One region of the Promicromonospora alba genome, then DNA from elsewhere that is predicted to be linked to it. Evidence: predicted binding sites of a transcription regulator. Region 1 holds the regulator's gene; each other region holds the start of a gene.

The links. The regulator LexA, encoded in region 1, represses DNA repair genes until DNA is damaged. The targets are predictions, from matches to a motif close to TCGAACANNTGTTCGA.
Region 2: a site for LexA is predicted at 2,806-2,821, ahead of uvrA (excinuclease ABC subunit UvrA). Genes of this name have one in related genera too.
Region 3: a site for LexA is predicted at 2,136-2,151, ahead of ACFO6V_RS06900 (HNH endonuclease signature motif containing protein). Genes of this name have one in related genera too.

Annotation. Positions count from the first base shown of each region.
Region 1 covers NZ_JBHSFI010000005.1:198,341-203,025, forward strand. Annotated here, with positions in the region: gene ACFO6V_RS15875 (DUF5302 domain-containing protein) at 91-318, opposite strand; gene nrdR (transcriptional regulator NrdR) at 463-933, opposite strand; gene ACFO6V_RS15885 (LysM peptidoglycan-binding domain-containing protein) at 1,053-1,499, opposite strand; gene lexA (transcriptional repressor LexA) at 1,691-2,506, shown strand; gene ACFO6V_RS15895 (L-lactate dehydrogenase) at 2,592-3,581, opposite strand; gene ACFO6V_RS15900 (ATP-dependent DNA helicase) at 3,591-4,685, opposite strand, start outside.
Region 2 covers NZ_JBHSFI010000003.1:31,088-35,772, forward strand. Annotated here, with positions in the region: gene uvrA (excinuclease ABC subunit UvrA) at 1-2,776, opposite strand, end outside; gene ACFO6V_RS05395 (tetratricopeptide repeat protein) at 2,882-4,685, opposite strand, start outside.
Region 3 covers NZ_JBHSFI010000003.1:366,462-371,146, forward strand. Annotated here, with positions in the region: gene ACFO6V_RS06900 (HNH endonuclease signature motif containing protein) at 97-2,076, opposite strand; gene ACFO6V_RS06905 (GNAT family N-acetyltransferase) at 2,275-2,769, shown strand; gene ACFO6V_RS06910 (O-acetyl-ADP-ribose deacetylase) at 2,766-3,293, shown strand; gene ACFO6V_RS06915 (GNAT family N-acetyltransferase) at 3,324-3,827, opposite strand; gene ACFO6V_RS06920 (HAD hydrolase-like protein) at 3,893-4,582, opposite strand; gene ACFO6V_RS06925 (multicopper oxidase family protein) at 4,603-4,685, opposite strand, start outside.

The DNA.
Region 1 (4,685 bases):
GGTCATCTATCCCTTTGCTAGGCGCCTCGCGAGACAACAAAAGCCGCCGACCAGGTCAGATACCTGGTCGACGGCCTCGGCCGAACAGTCTCAGCCGGACTTGCGGCGGAACATCTTCTGGACTGGGCCGGTCGTCTCCGAGCCGTGCACCGCACCAGTGTTCACATCGCCCGCGGAGGTCCGGCTCCGAGCCGCATTCTTGCGGTCCAGAGCTTCCTTGAACTTCGCCTTCGCGTCCGTGCTCGGCGCTGTCGCGACCTTGGGCTCTTCAGCACCCTTGGTCTCGGCTGCCTCGGCATTGGGCTTCTCGTCCGTCACACCGATCACCTCCTCTTGTTCCGGGGGTCCCTCGATCGGGTCCGTCGTCGGCCCCAGCCTGCACCACGGCACAGCCAGGTGCCAACATTTTTGGATTCCACCCAGGCTACGGCCGACGACGACGCGCCCGGCCGCGCAGACTCCCTATGCCTGAGCGGCCGCCCGCTCGGCGCGCTCCGCACGGAGCGAGGTGATCGCGCTCTCGAAGTCCTCGAGCGAGTCGAACGCCTGGTAGACGCTCGCGAACCGGAGGTACGCCACCTCGTCGAGCTCGCGGAGCGGGCCGAGGATGGCGAGGCCCACCTCGTACGCGTCGATCTCCGCGCTGCCGTTGCTCCGCAGGGTCTCCTCGACCCGCTGGGCCAGGATCGCGAGGTCGTCGTCGCTCACCGGGCGCCCCTGGCACGCCTTGCGCACACCCGCGGCGACCTTGTCGCGGCTGAACGGCTCTGTGGCGCCGGAGCGCTTGACCACGGACAGGCTCGCGGTCTCCACGGTGGTGAACCGTCGGTTGCAGTTCGGGCACTGCCGTCGGCGCCGGATCGACAGGCCGTCGTCGGCAGTCCGCGAGTCCACCACGCGCGAGTCGGCGTGGCGACAGAACGGGCAGTGCATGCTCACTCCTGCGTGGTCGACCATCGACCGGAGGCCTCCGGTCGCGCCCCGACCGTAAGCGGGCAAACCACCCCCTTGCAACATAGCCGCAACATTCGTCGGCGAATCGAGGCCTTTCGTCACTCCTTGGGCAGGAGCAACAGCTCCCCGACGCGCAGCGTGCCGGTCGACATCTCGTTCAGGTCCTGCAGCCTGCCGACCGCGTGTCGCACGTCCTCGCCGGGTCTCGCGATCTCCTGGGCGAAGCCCCAGAGCGTCTCTCCCGGCTGCACGGCGTGCACCCGGACCTCGGTGGGTTCACCCGGGGAACTGGCGACCGCCGTCGCCCCCCACGTGATCATCGGAGCGAGCAGGAGCATGGCGAGCAGCACGAGGACCACCCGGCCGCGCCGCGTGAGCCGGAGGCCGGCCAGGCCGAGCCGGCCGGCGAGCGTGCGCCCTTCCACCGGGATGTACGCACGGACCGCAGCCGGTCGGGCCGCCGGCACGAACGCCCGGCCATACGACGGCGCATACGCCTGTTCATACGTCGGGGTGTACTGCCGCAGCGGGATCACGTCCCCCATGGCCCCTCCTCGAATGAGTGACTGAGCTTCTGTCGTTCATACAAGCGTTCGTCGAACGCCCGTACCATTGTGTAGCACGGGACACCGTCCATGTCGAGACACGCTCGAACATTCGTTTGAGCCGAGCGCGTTTGTGACCTAGAGTGGGTAGCGCACAGGAGAACATTTGTCGGAACGGGAGGGGCACGGGCATGACGGGACGGGACGGGACCAGCGACACGAGAGCCGTCGACACGGCAGCCTCCGGCGTCGCCACGCTGGACACGCCAGCCGACAAGGCGGTCGCTGACGTGCACACGATCTCGCCGACTGACCGCCTCACCGAACGGCAGCGCTTGGTGCTGGACACGATCCGGCAGTCGTTCGAGACGCGGGGCTACCCGCCGTCGATGCGCGAGATCGGCGAGGCCGTCGGGCTGGCCAGCCCGTCGAGCGTCAAGCACCAGCTCCAGATGCTCGAGAAGAAGGGCTTCCTGCGCCGCGACCCCAACCGGCCGCGCGCCATGGAGCTCGTGGAGCCGATGGCCGAGCAGGTCGACAAGCCGACGCGCGGCGAGATCCACTGGCCCGAGCCGCGCCGCAGCGGCCAGGTCCACTGGGGCGGCTCCGTGCCCGACGACGCCAGCACCCCCCCGCCGTCGTATGTGCCGCTCGTGGGCCGTATCGCTGCCGGTGGCCCCATCCTTGCCGAGCAGGTCGTCGAGGACGTGTTCCCGCTCCCCCGCCAGCTGGTGGGCGACGGCGAGCTGTTCCTCCTCAAGGTCGCCGGCGACTCGATGGTCGACGCCGCGATCTGCGACGGGGACTGGGTGGTCGTACGGCAGCAGAACGTCGCCGAGCAGGGCGAGATCGTCGCCGCCATGATCGACGGCGAGGCCACGGTCAAGACGTTCAAGCAGACCGACGGTCACGTGCTGCTGCTGCCGCAGAACCCGGCCTACGAGCCGATCCCCGGCGACGAGGCCCAGATCCTGGGCCGCGTGGTCGCGGTGCTGCGCAGCCTGTAACGAGGTTCGCGAAGTAGAGCGCCTGTCCGCCCTGCGCAACGCTCAGCGTGCGTAAGGCGGACAGGCGCTCTACTTCGCGGTCTCCTCAGAAGCCGAACTGCCTCTGCACGGCCCGCACGCTCTCCGCCGACGCACGAAGGCCGGCCAGCTCGTCGTAGGACATCGGCACCCGCATGTTGGCCGTGACACCCCGCCGGTCCACGAGCGACGGCACGGACAGGCACACGTCGCTGATGCCGTGGTAGTCGTCCAGCAGCGAGGACACCGGCATGATCCGGCCCTCGTCGTTGAGCACCGCCTCGATGATGCGGGTGGCGGCCAGGCCGACGGCGTAGTTGGTGGCCCCCTTGCCCGCGATGATCCGGTACGCGGAGTCGACCACCTCGTGGTGCACCTCCGTACGCACCGCCGCGTCGAGCGGCGGGTTACCGCCCAGCGGCTCCCAGTCGAGCAGCGGCACACCGCCGATCGACGCCGAGCTCCACAGCGCGATCTCCGAGTCGCCGTGCTCCCCGGCGATGTACGCGTGCACGTTCCCCACCGCCACGCCGCAGCGCTCGGCGAGCACCACGCGCAGCCGGGACGAGTCGAGCACCGTGCCGCTGCCGAACAGCCGCTCGCGCGGCAGGCCGGAGATCTTGAGCGCCGCGTAGGTCACGACGTCGACGGGGTTGGTCACCATGACGTACGTGGCGTCCGGCGCGACGTCGACCAGGCCGGGCAGGATCTTGCGCATCAGGCCGATCGTTCCCTCGGCGAGGTCGATCCGGGTCTGCCCGGGCTTCTGCTTCGCCCCTGCGGTCACGACCACGACGTCGGCGCCCGCGCACACTGCGACGTCGTCCGAGCCGATCACCTGCGCCTGGGGCGTGAACATGAGGCCGTGCTGGAGGTCGAGCACCTCGGCCTCGACCTTCGCCCGGTTCACGTCGTGCAGGGCGATGGTCCGCGCCGAGCCCCGCGCCAGTGCGGCGAAGGCCAGCGTGGAGCCGACCGCCCCGGCGCCCACGATCGCGAGCTTGGTGGTGCGGGCGCCGGAGGACGGCGCGGCCGGGATGTCCGAAAGGGCTGCCATGCCCCCAGGTTAGGTGTCGAGCCTCGCCAGCGCGGCACGGACCAGCGCCGAGTCGGTCGTCGGCCAGAACCCCGGCATCGAGCGGGTCAGGAACGACGCGTAGCGGGCCGTCGCGAGGCGGGGGTCGAGGACCGCCACCACTCCCCTGTCGTCCATGCTCCGCACGAGGCGCCCGGCGCCCTGCGCAAGCAGCAGCGCCGCGTGCTGCGCGGACACCGCCATGAACCCGTTACCGCCCGCCTGCTCCACCGCCTTGGCGCGTGCCGCCTTGACCGGGTCATCGGGGCGCGGGAACGGGATGCGGTCGATCAGCACGAGCTGGCACGACGGGCCCGGCACGTCCACGCCCTGCCACAGGGACAGCGTGCCGAACAGGCAGGCCTCCGGATCCTCGGCGAACTCGCGCACGAGGGTGGGCAGCTGGTCGTCGCCCTGCGCCAGGATCGGGAAGTCCAGCCGCTCCCGCATCGCCTCCGCCGCCGCGTTCGCCGCACGCCGGGACGAGAACAGGCCGAGCGTGCGGCCGCCCGCGGCGGTGATCAGCTCCGCGATCTCGTCGAGCTGCGCCTCCGTCGTCGGCTCGCGGCCCGGCGCCGGGAGGTGCCGGGCGATGTACAGGATGCCCTGGCGCGGGTAGTCGAACGGGCTGCCGGCGTCGAGGCCGTGCCACGGCGGGGCGTCCTCGCCCTTGAGGCCGAGCGTGCCGGCCACCGCGTCGAACGTGCCGCCCAGCGCCAGCGTGGCCGACGTGAAGACGCCTGTCGCCTCCCCCAGCAGGTGCATCCGGATCAGGCCGGCCACGTGCAGCGGCGCCGCATGCAGCCGCGTCACGTTGTCGGCGAACCCGCCCCAGCTGTTGTCCGGGCGCGAGCACCACAGCACGTCGGCGGTCGTGTCCTGGAACGACATGCGTTCCGCCGTCTCGAAGAGCTGCAGCATGGCGCCCTGCGCCATCTTCAGGCCGGGCTCGGGCTGGGCCGGAGCCTGTCCCTTGCCGCCGCCCGCCTCCGGCTTCAGCGTGCTCAGCACCTCGCGGGCCGCGTCGCGCACCGCGCCGACCGCCAGGCGCAGCTCGTCGGGCAGGCCGTTCGGGAACCGCTCGGC
Region 2 (4,685 bases), on a different contig from region 1:
CGGGCGTACCCTGCGCGACGACGAGGCCGCCCCCGCTGCCGCCCTCGGGCCCCATGTCGATGACCCAGTCGGCACTCTTGATGACGTCCAGGTTGTGCTCGATCACGATCACCGTGTTGCCCTTGTCGGCGAGCGACTGCAGCACACCGAGCAGGCGGCGCGTGTCCTCGAAGTGCAGGCCGGTGGTCGGCTCGTCCAGCACGTACGCCGAGCGGCCCGACGACCGCTTCTGCAGCTCCGCCGCCAGCTTGACGCGCTGCGCCTCGCCACCTGACAGCGTGGGGGCGGGCTGCCCGAGCCGCACGTACCCCAGGCCGACGTCGACCAGCGTCGACAGGTGCCGGGAGATCGCCGGGAACGCCTTGAAGAACTCCGCGGCCTCCTCGATCGGCATGTCGAGCACGTCGGCGACCGTCTTGCCCTTGAAGTGCACCTCGAGCGTCTCGCGGTTGTACCGCGCGCCGTGGCAGACCTCGCACGGCACGTAGACGTCCGGCAGGAAGTTCATCTCGATCTTGATGGTGCCGTCGCCCGCGCACGCCTCGCAGCGGCCGCCCTTGACGTTGAACGAGAACCGGCCCGGACCGTAACCACGGACCTTGGCCTCCTCGGTCTCCGCGAAGATCTTGCGGATCCGATCCCAGACGCCCGTGTACGTGGCGGGGTTCGACCGCGGCGTACGCCCGATCGGCCCCTGGTCCACGTGCACCACCTTGTCGAGCTGGTCCAGACCCGTCACGCGCCGGTGCCGCCCGGCGACCCGCCGCGCACCGTTGAGCTGGTTCGCCATGACGGTGTACAGGATCGAGTTGACCAGCGTGGACTTGCCGGAGCCGGACACGCCCGACACGACGGTCAGCACCCCGAGCGGGAACGACACGTCGACGTTGCGCAGGTTGTTCTCGTGCGCGCCGATCACCGTGACCTGCCGGTCGTGGTCGATCGGCCGCCGCACGGCGGGCACCGGGATGGAGCGGCGCCCGGAGAGGTACGCGCCGGTCATCGACTCCTTCTTCGCGAGCAGGCCCGCGTAGTCGCCCGAGTGGATGACCTCGCCGCCGTGCTCGCCGGCGCCCGGGCCGATGTCGACGATCCAGTCGGCCGCGCGGATCGTGTCCTCGTCGTGCTCGACGACGATCAGCGTGTTGCCCAGGTCCCGCAGGCGGGTGAGCGTGTCGATCAGGCGGCGGTTGTCCCGCTGGTGCAGCCCGATGGACGGCTCGTCCAGCACGTACAGCACGCCGACCAGCCCGGAGCCGATCTGGGTGGCCAGCCGGATGCGCTGGGCCTCACCGCCGGACAGGGTGCCGGCCGGGCGCTCCAGCGTGAGGTAGTGCAGGCCGACGTCGAGCAGGAAGCCGAGCCGTGCGTGGATCTCCTTGAGGACCTCGGTCGCGATCTGCGCCTCGCGCACGCCGAGCACGATGCCCTTGAGGAACTCGGCGGCCTCGCCCACCGGCAGGCGGCTGACGTCGGCGATGGACAGCCCGTCGATCTTGACCGCGAGGACCTCCGGCTTGAGCCGCGCGCCGCCGCACGTGGGGCACGGCACCTCGCGCATGTAGGCCTCGTACTTGTCCTTGGACAGGTCGGAGTCGGTCTCGCGGTGCCGGCGCTCCAGGAACGTCACGGCGCCCTCGAAGCCGGTCGAGTACTGCCGCTCGCGGCCCCACCGGTTCTTGTACTTGACGTGCACCTTGTGGTCGCGTCCGTGCAGGATCGCCTCGCGAGCGCGCTCGGGCAGGGCGCGCCACGGCACGTCCATGGAGAACTTCATCTCCTCCGCGAGGGCCGTCAGCACGCGCTCGAAGTACTCCGACGACGTCTGCGCCCACGGGGCGACGGCGCCGCCGCGCAGCGTCTGCTCGTCGTCCGGCACGATGAGGTCGGGGTCGACCTCCAGCCGGAAGCCGATGCCCGTGCATTCCGGGCACGCGCCGTAGGGCGCGTTGAACGAGAACGTCCGCGGCTCGATCTCGTCGAGCGCGAGGGTGTGCTCGTTCGGGCAGGCCCGCTTCTCGGAGAACTTGCGGGTGCGCGTCAGGTCGTCGACGTCGGCGTCGACCAGCTCGATCATCACGAGGCCGTTCGCCAGGGTCAGCGCGGTCTCGACGGAGTCCGTCAGCCGGCGCTGCACGCCGTCGCGCGCCACGAGCCGGTCCACGACGACCTCGATGTCGTGCTTCAGCTTCTTCTCCAGCGTGGGCGGGTCGGTCAGCTGCACGACCTCGCCGTCGACCCGCGCCCGGGAGAAGCCCTTGGCCTGCAGCTCCTTGAACAGGTCCGCGTACTCGCCCTTGCGGCCGCGCACCACGGGTGCCAGCACCTGGTACCGCGTGTTCTCGGGCAGCTCGAGGATCTGGTCCACGATCTGCTGCGGCGTCTGCGACTGGACCTTCTCGCCGCACACCGGGCAGAACTGCGTGCCCGCGCGCGCGTACAGCAGGCGCAGATAGTCGTAGACCTCGGTGATGGTGCCGACCGTGGAGCGCGGGTTGCGGTTGGTCGACTTCTGGTCGATCGACACCGCGGGCGACAGCCCCTCGATGAAGTCGACGTCGGGCTTGTCCATCTGGCCCAGGAACTGACGCGCGTACGCGGACAGCGACTCGACGTACCGGCGCTGCCCCTCGGCGAAGATCGTGTCGAACGCGAGCGACGACTTGCCGGAGCCCGACAGCCCGGTGAACACGATGAGCTGGTCCCGGGGCAGGTCCAGGGATACGTTCTTCAGGTTGTGCTCTCGGGCACCCGAGACGACGAGACGATTGCTCACAGAGGCATCCTAGGGCGACCCACTGACATTCGCACGCCTGTTCTAGAAATCACGCCTGAGATCACACTGACAGACTCGTCACACCCGCACGACGCCCGCGAGGACTCAGCGCACCGCGCGGCCGTCGGAGACGCCCGACCGGCGTACACGAGCCTGCAGGTCGAGGGCCCGCAGGAGGTCCTGCTCGTGGGCGTAGGACCCGTCGACGAGCCGGCGCCGCACGTCCACGACCTCCTGGGCGTACTCCGCCGCGGAGTCCAGCATCTTCAGGTCGAGGTGCACCGAGACCATGTTCGAGAGCGCGGAGGCGAGCCCCGGCAGGTGGAGGTCGGGGCTCCGGCGCGCGAGCCCGCGGCGTACGCGCACCGCCTCCGCCGTCGGCTCGACGCCTTCCTCCGGGCGCCCCGCGTCGATGAGCGCGGCGCCCAGGTTCAGCAGCGCATCGGCGAGGTCCGGCTCGAAGCGTTCGGGGTCTCCCACGGCGAGCAGCCGGAGCTGGGCGACCGCCTCCTCGGTCGGCGCGACGGCGTCCTCGGCCCGGCCGAGCTCCGAGTAGAGCACCCCCAGGTTGGACAGCGAGCGCGCCAGGTACTCCTCGCCCGGGTGCCCCTCCGCCGCCAGGCCGCGGCGGATCGCCACCGCCTCCTGCTCCAGGGGCAGCGCCTCGTCCGGCTCCCCGGCCCGCGAGTGCGTGACCGCGAGGTTCGAGAGCGAGGCGGCGAGCGTCCTGCGAAACCGCGCGGGGTTCTCGCGCGCGAGCCGGCGGCGCAGCAGCACGGCCTCGCGCTCGAGAGATATCGCCTCGTCCAGGTCGCCGAGCCGGGACCGCACCGCGCCCAGCGACGCGAGCGTGTAGGCGAGCGTCCAGGTGTGGGCGGCGGGATTCTCGCGGGCGAGCTGACGGCGCAGGGCCGCGGCCTCGCCGAGCGGCTCGATCGCCTCCCGGTCGCGGCCGAGCGCCGCGTACGAGTTGGCGAGGTTCGTCAGCGCGAACCCGAGCTCCTGCCGGTACCGCTCGGGCGCCTGCAGCACCATCCTGCGGCTGAGCTCGACGGCCTCCAGCGCGAACGCCGGCGCCTCCTCCGGGCGGCTCTCCGTGAGCGTCACCGCGCGGTTGGACAGGGCGGTCGTCAGGAAGACCCCCCACTGCCGCGGGTCGCGCTGCACCAGGTTCCGGAGGATCGGGAGCAGCTCCATGAACCGCGCGTCCTCCTCCTGGGGAGGACCTGTGTCGTTCAGGACGACGGTCAGGCTCATCAGGACGCGGGCCAGCTCCGCCTCGATCCAGCCGGTGTCCCGTTCCTCGGCCGTCCGGGTCAGCTCGACGGCCTCGAGCTGCGCGGCCAGCGCGTCCTTCGTCATCCCGGCTCGCCAGTGCGCGACGCCGAGGGCGTTGATCGCCCCCACCAGGGCCGTGCGGTACCGGTCGAGGTCGTTCGCCGCGAGGCGGCGCCACGCGGCCACGGCCGCCTCCAGCGCGTCCAGCGACTCGGCCAGGCGTGCGTCGTCCCGCAGCGCCACGCCCAGGTCGGTGAGCGCCTCCGCCCGGCCCGCCGCGTCCCGGGCAGCCGCGACCGCCCGCTCGGCCCGGTCCACGTCGTCGGTCGACACGTCCATGACACCGCGGGGCTTGAGCAGGAACGCCGTCCGCAGGGCGCGCGGGTCGTCGCCGTAGGAGTCGCCCGCGCGGCGCAGGAGCTCTGCCGCCAGCGCGCCCACCCCCGGCGTCTCCGACAGCTCGATCTCCAGCCGGCGGGCGACGTGGACCACGCGCAGCGCCGCCTTCCGGGACAGGCCCCACGTGCACGAGCCGACCAGGGCGACCGACCGACCGAACCGGTCGGCGATGAGCACGTCTCCGACACGGCCGTGCCCGACGGCGTTCGCCTCGAGCCCCGTCACCGGACGC
Region 3 (4,685 bases), on a different contig from region 1:
CCGGGGCTCGCTCGGGCTCGGGACTATCTGGCTGGCGAGCTCTCTGAGCTCTGGACTGGATGGGTCCTCGGCTCGATGACGTCGATGCGGGGCCCGTCAGAAGGGTGGGTCGTCGGGGTCGCTCGCGCCGGTGGGTTCGTCGGTGCTGGGTACGGCTCCGGGTTCGGTGGTCTGGTAGGGGCGGGGTAGGCGTCGGCCGGTGAGGGCGCGCAAGGTGAGGTCGTTGCTGGTGTCGGGGTCGATCTGGCCCAGCTCGACGTGAGTGTCCAGGACGGTGGGTGGTCGGGTGTGGGTGCGTCCGGTCGGGGTGGTCCAGGTGGTGATCCCGGTCTGGGGGTCGCGGACGACACCCCACCCAGCGTGGGTCTTGAGCAGGTGGTGCTTGCGGCACAGGGGTTGCAGGTTCTGCGCGCGGGTTTGCCCGGGAGCACCACCGGTGCTGTTGCCGTCGCCGACGGGGCTGTCGTTCTTGTGGTGGTCGAAGGGTCGGATGTGGTCGAGGTCGCATCTGCCGGCGGCGGTGTCGCACCAGCCGAAGGTGCAGGTCTCGTCTCTGGCTTCGATGGCTGCGCGGAGGACTTTGCCGGGTTGGTAGGTAGTGGTGGAGTAGTCGGTCAGGATTCCGGTGACGGGGTCGGTGAGCAGGCGTTGCCAGGTCGCGTCCTGCGCGATGATCCGTGCGGTCTCGGCCGGGATGGGGCCGAACCCCGCCAGGTGCCCTGGGGCGTCGTCCAGGCCGAGGAGCGCGGTGGCGGGGATCGTGACCCGGACCACAGGTCGGGTGGGCGTGATCCGCACCGGCCGCACGATCTGCTCCACGACGATCTCCTGGACGGGTGCCTTGCCGCCGCAGGTGCATACCGGCCCGCCTGTGGCGTCAGGCGCCCCGGCACCGGCAGTTGTGCCGGTCTGCGCGCTCGTGTCGCTCGCGGTGACCACCCCCGCGACGTCCGAGCCGGCGTCCGGGCTGGCGTCCGGGCTGGCGTCCGGGCTGGTATCCGGGCTGGTGTCCGGGCTGGTGTCCGCGTCGGCGTGTTGGCTGGTCTGGGTCTCGGTCTCGGTCTCGGTCTCGGTCTCGGTCTCGGTCTCGGTCTCGGTCTCGGTGTCGGTGTCGGTGTCGGTGAAACGGTCAGCGGGCAGGATGCGGCCGGTGATGATGCCGGTCAGGGAGTCGGCACGGAGTTGTCCCAAGGTGCGGTCCTCGCCGGTGGTGTGGCGGAGCTGGTGGGCCATGTCGTCGATGACGCCCCAGACTGCCGCTGCGTCGGTCGCGGGCAGGTACGCGGACAGCCAGCCCATGTCGTTCTCCGCCCGGTCCACCTGCACACTGCGGCGGGCCGTCTCCGCTTTGGCGGTGGCAGCGGCGCCGTGCCGGTTCTTGGCGAACGCGAGCATCCGGGCCTGCAGCCACTTCCACGTCCGCCGCGGCGCCTGCGGCAGGTACTTCCCGATGGCTTCGACGCGTTCGGCCACCGTGAGCTGGGACGCGGACCGCAGCAGGGTGTGTGCCTTACGCACGTCGATACGGCCGGCCACCAAGGCATTGATGACGGTGGGGTGCTGGGTACCGGACTCGGCCCGGACCACGACCTCCACGGCCTCGGGCTCGGTCACGACCAGCTCGCTGGTGACCTGTCCGACCAGCGAGTTGTGTGCCAACGGGTGACTCTCCCGCGCGGCACGCTCGGCGACGATCCTCGCCTGCAGGCCCGCAGACCAGGACTGCATCCGGGCGCACGCGACCATCAGGTCACCCAGGGTGTCGTCGGACAGATCGGCCAGCGGGCCCGCGTGCGTGTCGTGGTCGGGGTCGAGGTTGCCGGCCAGGTCGATCGCCTCGGCCACCACCCGCGCCAACCGTGGGCCCGGCGCACCGCGCAGTGCCTGTCGCAGGATCTCCTCCGGCCACAGGAACACGGGAATGGCCTCCGGGGGCCAGTCGGGTCCAGGATCCGGCATCTCGTCCGGCACCGACCCCGCACCCGTGTCCCGCCCCTGATCCCAGACCTGGTGGTCCACGGCAGGCTCGTCGAGGAGCGCGCCCGCCATGCCGTCGTCAGACAGTCCCTCGCGCATGCAGCACACTCCTCATCCGGGTCACGTGGTTCATAAGGCTAACTGTTTGTGCCATTTCTACGGACACGCGTTCGACTCTAGCCTCGACCACTGACATCCACCCGGGCCTTCCGCCACCCGCGTCAGAGATGAGGACTTGTGGTTGCGGAGCACTATTTCCCTCGGCCGGTGTCAGTGACCAGTGGTTGACTCCGGACCATGAACGACCCGACCTACGAGTTCTCGACCGACCCGGCCCGCATCGATCCCGCCCGCGTGCACGAGCTCATCGCCGACACCTACTGGGGAACGGGCCGCTCCCGCGAGGTGATGGACGCCGCCATCGCGGGTTCGCGGCCCTACGGCGTCTACCGCAGCGACACGGGCGAGGAGGTCGCGTTCGCGCGCGTCGTGACGGACGGCGTGACGTTCGCCTGGCTCGCCGACGTCGTCGTCGACCCGGCGGTGCGTGGCCAGGGCGTCGGCAAGCTCCTGGTCGCGGGCGTGGTCGCGGAGCTCGAGCCGCTCGGTCTGCGTCGCACGCTCCTCGCGACCGCTGACGCCAGTGGCCTCTACGAGCAGTTCGGCTGGGTACCGGTCGACCCGCAGTACTCCTGGATGGAACGCCCGCGCCGCGGAGCAGGCACCTCCGCCGGCACACCGACCACCACACCTGTCAGCACAGCAGCCAGCCCATCGGGAGCACACTCATGACACTGTCCGTCGAGATCGGTGACCTGACCCGCGTGGAGGCGGATGCGATCGTCAACGCCGCGAACTCCATGCTCCTGGGCGGCGGCGGGGTCGACGGCGCCATCCACGCCGCGGCCGGGCCACGGCTGCTCGAGGCGTGCCGTCGACTGCGCAACACCACCCACCGGGACGGCCTGGACGTGGGCGACGCCGTCGCCACCCCGGCGTTCGACCTGCCGGCCTCGTGGGTGATCCACACCGTCGGGCCGAACCTGCACCGCGGCCAGGACGATCCGGCCCGGCTCGCGTCGTGCTTCGCCCGCTCGCTCGACGTCGCCGCCGAGCTGGACGTGCGGTCCATCGCCTTCCCGGCAGTGAGCGCGGGTGCCTACGGCTGGCCCGTCACCGACGTCGCACGCATCGCCGTCATGACCTGTCGCGGCTGGCTCGCCGAGCATCCGGAGGCCAGTCCGCAGGACGTGCGGTTCGTGGTGCTCGACGAGCGGTTGCGGGACGTGTTCGACGAGGCGCTCGGAGCGGCATGACGACGACCTGACGCGCGCGGGATCCGCCGCTCAGAGCGCCTTGCCGAACCAGTGCTCCGCGTACTGGCCGAACGTGTACGGCTCGATCTCGGAGTAGCCGAGCCGCTGGTACAGCGCTCGTGCCGCGACGAAGTCGGTACGGACGTCCAGGACCATGCGGGTCGCCCCGAGCAGTCGGGCCTGGTCCTCGGCCGCACCGACGATGCGGGCGGCGGCGCCCGTGCCCCGGAACTCGGGGCGCAGGAAGACGCGCTTCAGCTCGGCCCGTTCGTCGTCGAGCAGTCGGACGCCGGCCATGCCCGCCGCCGCACCGTCGCGGCGGGCCACGACCAGCGCGCCTCGGGGCGCCACGAACTCGCTGCCCGGATCGGCGGCAATCTCTCGCTCCAGCTCCTCCGGGTCGGTGCGACGGTTCTCCTTGAGCAGGTACCAGCTGTCACTCAGGTGCGTGTAGCACTCACGCCAGAGGGCGACGGCGTCGGGCGAGTCGAACGGCTCGGGGCCGACGGTCCAGGTGTCGTGCGTGGTGGTCACAGTCGACGTTCTACGGGGCGCCGCGCAGATCGTCCAGCGCATTCCGCGGGTCAGGTGCGGGCGAATCAGCTCGTGAGCAGCTTGGCCAGCTCCGCCGGCGTCGCCGCGAGCGCCGCGGCACCGGCGGCCTCCAGCTCGCCGGGTGCCGCGTAGCCCCAGGTCACGCCGACGGTCGGGACGCCGTGGTGGGCGGCCGCGTGCACGTCGTGCTCGCGGTCGCCCACCATCACCGTCTGCCCGACGTCGGCGCCGAGGGCCACCGCGTGCGCCAGCGCGCGCTCCACGACGACCTCCTTGCCCTCCACGAGCCCGGCCGCCTCGCCCGCGGCGCCGTGGACGCCGTCGAGCCCGCCCTCCAGGTAGCGGTCGAGCCCGAAGTGCTCGACGATCTGCCGTGCGTAGTGCTCCGGCTTGGCGGTGGCCACCAGGAGCGTCACCCCGGCGTCGCGCAGCTCCGTCAGCGCATCCGGGAAGCCGGGGACGACGGAGTTGTCGAACATGCCGTGCACCTCGAAGTCGCGGCGGTAGGCGGCGATCGCGGCGCCCGCGTCGGCGTCGGACAGCCCGATGCCGGTCATGCTCGCGCCCAGCGGCGGCCCGACGAAGGTCCGCAGGACGGCGTCGGTGGGGACGGCGAGCCCGGCGTCGGCGAACCCGACGCGCAGGGACGCGATGATGCCGGGGGCCGAGTCGGTGAGGGTGCCGTCGAGGTCGAGCAGGACGTGCGTGATGCGGCGGGGAAGGGTGAGGGTCACCGCCCGAGCGTGCCACACGTTCAGTGGTGCGCCGCGTGGGTGTCCGCGTCGCCGCCGTGCGCATCGCCGTGCCCGCCTCCGTGCCCGCCCCCGTGGCCATCGG